DNA from 2 places in the Pseudoalteromonas sp. UBA2102 genome. Region 2 is predicted to be linked to the other one. Evidence: predicted binding sites of a transcription regulator. Region 2 holds the regulator's gene; the other holds the start of a gene.
The links. Region 2 encodes LexA, which represses DNA repair genes until DNA is damaged. Its sites were predicted from a motif close to TACTGTATNNNNATACAGTA; they were not measured.
Positions count from the first base shown of each region.

Region 1 (3,516 bases), on a different contig from region 2:
CGGTGGTAAGTCTAATTTAATAGAGCGTGCAGCGGGGCCTTCACCAATCATAATATCGAGTTGGTAATCTTCCATTGCGGGGTAAAGTATTTCTTCAACTTGTGGGCTGAGTCTGTGTATTTCATCAATAAACAGCACATCGCCTTCTTCAAGGTTGGTAAGTAATGCAGCAAGGTCGCCGGCTTTTTCAAGTACTGGGCCTGAAGTGGTTTTAATACTTACATTAAGCTCATTGGCAACAATATTAGCAAGCGTGGTTTTACCTAAGCCCGGCGGGCCAAATATTAATAGATGATCAAGTGCTTCACCGCGGCTGCGCGCTGCCTCAATAAATATTTCCATTTGCTGCTTAACATGCGGCTGACCTTTGTAGTCGGCTAAAAGCTTGGGCCTTATTGCGCGGTCTATGGTGTCTTCGTTGGTTTTTTCGCTCGCGTCAATTAAACGATCAGCTTCAATCATGGGTTACTCACAACATTGATTTTAAAGATTCTTTAATAAGAACCTCAGTAGACATATCGGGTTTACTTACCGATTTTACTGCTTTTTGCGCCTGTGGCAATTTATAACCAAGCGCAACAAGTGCCGATACGGCATCGTCTGCAGCATTATTGGCAATTGTTGCATCGCTAGGAGGCTCTATAACGGCATTATCGCTATATGGCGTAAATAAATCGTTACCCCAATCTTTTAAGCGGTCTTTCATTTCTAGCACTAAACGCTCAGCGGTTTTTTTACCCACACCCGGTAATTTAACCAATGTTGTGGCATCTTCGTTGTTTACGCAACTGACAAATTGTTGCGCCGACATGCCCGACAATATTGCTAGGCCTAGTTTAGGGCCCACACCATTTGCTTTTAATAGTTCTCTAAAAAGCGCGCGTTCGGTTTTATTATTAAAGCCAAATAATAGTTGTGCGTCTTCGCGTACTACAAAGTGCGTGTACACGATGGCGTTTTCGCCAATATTGGGTAAGTCGTAAAAACAGGTCATGGGCATTTGTACTTCGTAGCCTACGCCGCTTACTTCTAATAAAATTTCGGGCGGTTGCTTTTCAACTAACGTGCCATTTAAACGGCCAATCATAATTATTTCCTTAAACGTCCTCTAACGGTTTTGCTTGCGCTACCCGCTAGTTTTATTAAATTTTGTTCTGAGTGCGCATGGCAAATTGCAATGGCAAGCGCATCGGCCGCATCGGCTTGCGGTGTGCCAGGTAATTTTAAAATATTTTTTACCATGTGTTGCACTTGCGACTTATCGGCGCCGCCATTACCTACCACGGCTTGTTTAATTTGCCGTGCTGAGTATTCAAATACGGGTAAGTCGGCCATAGAGGCTCCCACTATGGCGGCTCCTCGGGCTTGGCCCAGTTTTAGCGCGGCATCCGGGTTATGCGCCATAAATACTTTTTCTATGGCAAAGGTTTCGGGGGAGAACTGCTCTATTATTTGCGTGATCCCTTGGTAGATCATTTTTAATCGTATGGGGAACTCATGCTCGGCTAATTTAATGCACCCGCTTCCTAAATAGGTAAATTTAGCGCCTTGATGCGCAACCACACCATAACCGGTTAAACGTGAACCTGGGTCTATCCCTAAAATAATGGCCAAACAGCACACTCATTATTGTTATTTTTCAATAACGGTAATAATGCCAGAGCACTGTATAAATTACCAGTGGCGAGTAAAAACAAAAACGCCCGCAACTTAGTGCGGGCGTTTAGCGTTAAAAGTATAGCTTAGGCTAAAGCACGTACTAAGCCTTGGGTATTTTGTTTAAGTTTACAGGCAATCATAAAGTAGCCAAGCGCGGCTACAAACACCCCGCCCGACACTGGCCCTATTAGCCAAATTGCCGGGTGCAATTTACCGGCTAAATCAAACATTTGCTGCTGAACAATCAATAAGGCTACATCACTAAATAATGCAGCTACAAACCCGGCTAAGCCACCTAATAGCAAAAACTCATAAAGCGTCGCATTTTTTATTAACCGCCCTTTGGCGCCTAAAGTTCGCAGTATTACTATTTCCTGCATTCGCTCGCCAAGGCTCGCTTGCACCTGAGATATAAGCACTAATGCGCCACACAAAACCACAATAGCAAGCACAAAGCCAATAGCTAACGACACCTGCTCAATGGTTGATTGTATTTGCTTAACAAAGTTATCTACATCGATTGCGGTAATGGTTGGATAAGTGCGCAGTAACTGGCTAAACGCTTTCTTTTGCTCTGGCTCAATACGCACTGATGAAATATACGTTGCCGGAAAATCTTTTAGCACATCGGGGCTTAAAATAATAAAAAAGTTAGGTTTTAGCGTCGCCCAATTTACTTTACGCACACTGGTAATTTTGGCGTCAAATGATTGCGCACCAATTAAAAATGTTAAAGTGTCGCCTATTTCTACGTCTAGGCGCTCCAGCATAGACTCCTCAACCGATGCCTCACCCACTGCGCCTTCGCCAAACCACTGCCCTTGCACAATTTCGTTTTGGGCTGGCACATTATCAAGCCAGGTTAGATTAAGCTCACGGCCAATGCCTGAACGCGCTTCTTCATCTTTTTTCTCGTTATCTTGCAACGACACTTTACGCGCAACAAGCTCGCCATTTACCGCATTTACTCGCCCACGAATGGTTGGATAAAAATCCGATACTAAAATATCGTTCTCTGCTAGGTAATTATTTACAGGCTCAAGTTCGTTTTGCGTAATATTAACTAAAAATGCATTAGGCGCATCGGCGGGTAATTGAGACTGCCAATCTGAGATCATGTCATTTTTAAGCACAATCAAAAACAATAGCAATTTTATCGCCAACGAAAAGCTAATAAGCTGCACCGCATTTACGTTGGCACGCTTTTGTATAGAGGCAATAGCTAACGACCAGCTGTTGCCTGGTTTTAAGCCTAATTTACGGCCACCGCCAAATATTAGTTTTGAAATAACAAACAAAACCGCAATCAAAGCAAGCGTAGAGACAAATAAAATAAGCGTTATTTTAATGTTGTTACTAAATAACCACATTAATAAAAACACCGTAAGCGCGCTTAAACCTAAGTGCACACGGCTTACCGCTAGTCTGTCGCCTAAATTACGGCGCAATACTCTAAGCGGTGGAATATCAAATAAATCAAGCAGTGGCTTAATAGAGAACATAACCGCACATATAACCCCTGTGCTAATGGCCACCAGCCAAGGTTTAAACCCGGCGGCAGGTAAGCTCATATCCATGCTTTTTGCTAAATAACCAGTGGCTATTTCTTGTAAACCGTAGCCTATGGCTAAACCCACAATAACCGCTAAAGCACACACCATGAGTAAGTGCATAAAATATATTTTACGAATTAATGCACGGCTTCCGCCAAGTGTTTTCATCATTGCTACGGGGTCGTATTGGCGCTCACAATAACGCTTTGCCGACACAGCAATAGCAACCGTAGCCAAAATAATGCCCAGCAAACCGGCCAGTAATAAAAAGCTTTCTGCACGGTTTAAGCTATTTGATATGGGT
Region 1 covers NZ_DCYU01000047.1:438-3,953, forward strand. Annotated here, with positions in the region: partial or broken gene ruvB (Holliday junction branch migration DNA helicase RuvB) at 1-462, opposite strand, end outside; gene ruvA (Holliday junction branch migration protein RuvA) at 470-1,087, opposite strand; gene ruvC (crossover junction endodeoxyribonuclease RuvC) at 1,090-1,614, opposite strand; gene B2R65_RS05755 (ABC transporter permease) at 1,743-3,516, opposite strand, start outside.
Region 1: the regulator LexA is predicted to act here: its motif matches at 1,664-1,683, upstream of ruvC (crossover junction endodeoxyribonuclease RuvC).

Region 2 (3,516 bases):
AAAACATAGTCAGCGAAAAAATTAAGTACATGCTGCCAATATCTTTATGGTTTGTTGTGTATAACCAACGTTTAAAACCTTTGGCTGGGTGATGGCCGTGGTGAGCGTTATTGGCGTTAGGTTGTTCTACTATGCTACTCATTAGTTCGCCTCCGCATCAAGTGCTGCCTGAATTTCACTAGGTTGGATGACATCACCCGTTTCATTACCCCACGCATTACGTTTATAGGTAATTACCGCTGCAAGTTGTTTAATTGAGAGCTGCTTTGCAAATGCCTGCATTGCAGTTCCTGGGCGGCCATGAATCACTACATCAATGTGATCTTTTATATCACCCAAAACAATGGGGCTGCCTTTTAACGCAGGAAATACGCCCGGTAAACCCATACCAGTAGGTTGATGACACGCAGCGCAACTTGCCATATACACTTGCTCACCTAGTGTCATTAGCTCTTCTTTAGGAATTGTTGTCTCAAGCAATGCTGCATCAGCAAGTGCGGCTTTTTGCTTAGCTTGCTTAGCATCTGCAAGCCATGCGTTAAAGTCCTCTTGCGATTTAGCTTCAACCACCACGGGCATAAAACCATGATCTTTACCGCACAGCTCTGCACACTGTCCCCGGTAAATACCTTCTTCGTTAATGTTGGTCCACGTTTCGTTGATAAACCCCGGGTTGGCATCTTTTTTAACGGCAAAATCGGGGACCCACCAAGAGTGAATAACATCATCAGAGGTCATTAAAAAACGCACCTTTTGATTAATTGGCAGTACTAAAGGTTTATCAACCTCAAGTAAGTAATTAGGGTTTTTATTAGCAAGGTTGGCTATTTCGTCTTGAGGGGTAGATAAAATAGAGTAAAACTCTACGTCTTCGCCCATATATTCATAATGCCACTTCCACTGTGACCCTGTAATTTTAATGGTTAAGTCGGCCTTACTGGCATCTTCCATCGCAATGAGGGTTTTAGTGGCAGGGATTGCCATGGCAATTAAAATAACAAACGGAATGGCAGTCCAAAGAATTTCTACTTTGGTACTTTCATGAAATTGGGCAGGAACTGCCCCTTTAGATTTACGGTGATGAATCAGTGCCCAAAACATTATTGCGAACACTATCACCCCAATCACACAACATATTAAAAATATGGTCATGTGTAGCTGATATACATTATTACTTATATCGGTTACGCCCTTGCGCATATTGTATTGGCTATTAGCCAGCACTTGCTGCGGGAACATAATCAACACAAGCCACAAGGTAGAGGTCAGTTTACCCATGTGACGGCTCCTTTGATGCTATTGCGAATGCAAAGCGAAGAGGCATACGGCTTAAACGCCAATTCGTTATTTTTATTTTTTAACCAATCTTATTTTTGATTGGTATCGCTAGGACAACAAAAGGTTTGTGTATATTGTGTGTTCTCATAACTAAAAAGCTGTGAGTTATTGTTAGTCCAGCACATTAATGATTAGCTAAAAAACGTACAACAAGCAAGTTTTAGTATAAAAAACAATCAAGTGATATTTTAGTATTGACTAAATGACGGCGTATTAAATTGTTATTTAACAGCCAAGATACGAGCAAAATTAAGGGATGTAACACGCTTAGGAAGATAAAAGTATGAGTGAAAAAAAGTTTACAGCCTAAATAATTTTAGGGCGTTTTGAGACGGTGGAAGGTTTGTTTTTAAAACAAAAATGCACACTAAAAAGTGCGCATTTATAAATATTAATTAAAAATAGTTAAAAATTACATCCAATCGGCATTTCTTATTACGCCAACGGCTAACCCTTCAATATTAAACGATTCGTTTTCAAGGTCTACTTCAATTGGCGTAAACTCTTCGTTTTCGGCGTGTAATAATACTTTTCGGCCTGCTTTTTCTAGGCGTTTTACGGTTACGTCTTCATCTACTCGTGCAACCACAACTTGGCCGTTTTCTGCTGTTTGAGTACGGTGTACGGCAAGCAAGTCACCATCCATAATACCTATATCTTTCATACTCATGCCGTTAACACGCAGTAAAAAGTCGGCGGCTGGTTTAAACATGAGTGGGTCTATTTTACAGTGACTCTCAACATGTTCTTGCGCCAAAATAGGCGAACCCGCTGCAACTCTACCTATTAATGGCAGACCTAGTTGCTCTGGCTCTTCTTCTTCAACCAATTGAATACCACGGCTTGCGCCTGGTTTCATTTTAATAACACCTTTTTTGGCAAGCGCTTTTAAGTGCTCTTCTGCAGCATTGGCACTTTTAAAACCGAGTGTTTGCGCAATTTCGGCACGTGTAGGAGGCATACCAGTGTCTTTAATAAAAACTTTTATTAGTTCGAGTATTTGAGCTTGGCGTTTAGTTAATGGTCGCATACAACTGGTTTTCCATACAGTACATTTAACTGTGAGTATATACAGTTAAATAAAAATCGCAAATTTAAATTGTGCTTTAAAATAGCTAAATACACCGCGCCTGGATAAATTTTAGGTAATTGCAGACGTTCAGTATTTAAAATGCTATAAATTTGCTTTCAATATAAAGGAGTAATTATGAGTATTTGGCATCAACCCATCACATTAGAGCTTTGCAAACAGTTAGATGAGGGAATAAACGGCCAAGGCACGCTGATGAAAACCATGGGCATAGAAATAACCGAAATAGGAGATGATTACCTAGTGGCTACCATGCCTGCTATTCCTGAGCATCATAATCCTATTGGTATGGTACATGGTGGCGCAAATGTGGTACTTGCTGAAACCGTAGCAAGCTACGCCGCTAACTTTGTAGTGGACTTTACAAAATTTTATTGTGTTGGACAGGAAATTAGCGCCAGCCACTTAAAGGCCTCTCGAAATGGCACTTTAACCGCCGTTACTCGTGCATTTCATATTGGTAAGCGCAGTTCTGTATGGGAAATAAAAATAACCAATAGCCGCGGCGAGCTTTGCTGCGTATCAAAAATGACCGCAGCGGTTGTCGAGCGCAAATAGTTAACTATGGCTACTTTTCGATAGGGTAAATCGTTATTTCCATACCAGCGCCAATGGCAGATATACGTAGTAGTGTATCTGCATGTAGAGCTTGGTTAAAACACTTAGGTGACGTGCCCGACTCAAAGCCTATATCAAACGTTCTGCGCGAACAGCTTAGCCACTGCTTAAGCGCATTACGTGAACACGACTCTATTAATTCACATAAGTGGTTGATTGCTTTGTCTGGCGTGGTTATATCACCTGAGGCTTCAATACGCGCCAATTGACGATATTCGTCTTTGTCATAATGCAAAACCATCGCGTTTTTCTTTAAGTCTGCCACTAGGGCGCTAATATCTTGTTTAGACTCAAGCTCTAGATCTACATTTAAAAATTGAATTTCCGACATTGTCTGCTTTTTACCCTCTTATAGTTTCATCGCAAACTTTAACGCAGTTTTACTTTTATACCAAATCAACTAAGCGCTAAACATGGCTTTATTAATAGAAAATACCTGTTTAAACGCCATTGGCATCTAATTTGCCTTA
Region 2 covers NZ_DCYU01000055.1:50,941-54,456, forward strand. Annotated here, with positions in the region: gene ctaD (cytochrome c oxidase subunit I) at 1-142, opposite strand, end outside; gene coxB (cytochrome c oxidase subunit II) at 142-1,278, opposite strand; gene lexA (transcriptional repressor LexA) at 1,751-2,368, opposite strand; gene B2R65_RS06950 (PaaI family thioesterase) at 2,546-2,986, shown strand; gene B2R65_RS06955 (hypothetical protein) at 2,997-3,377, opposite strand.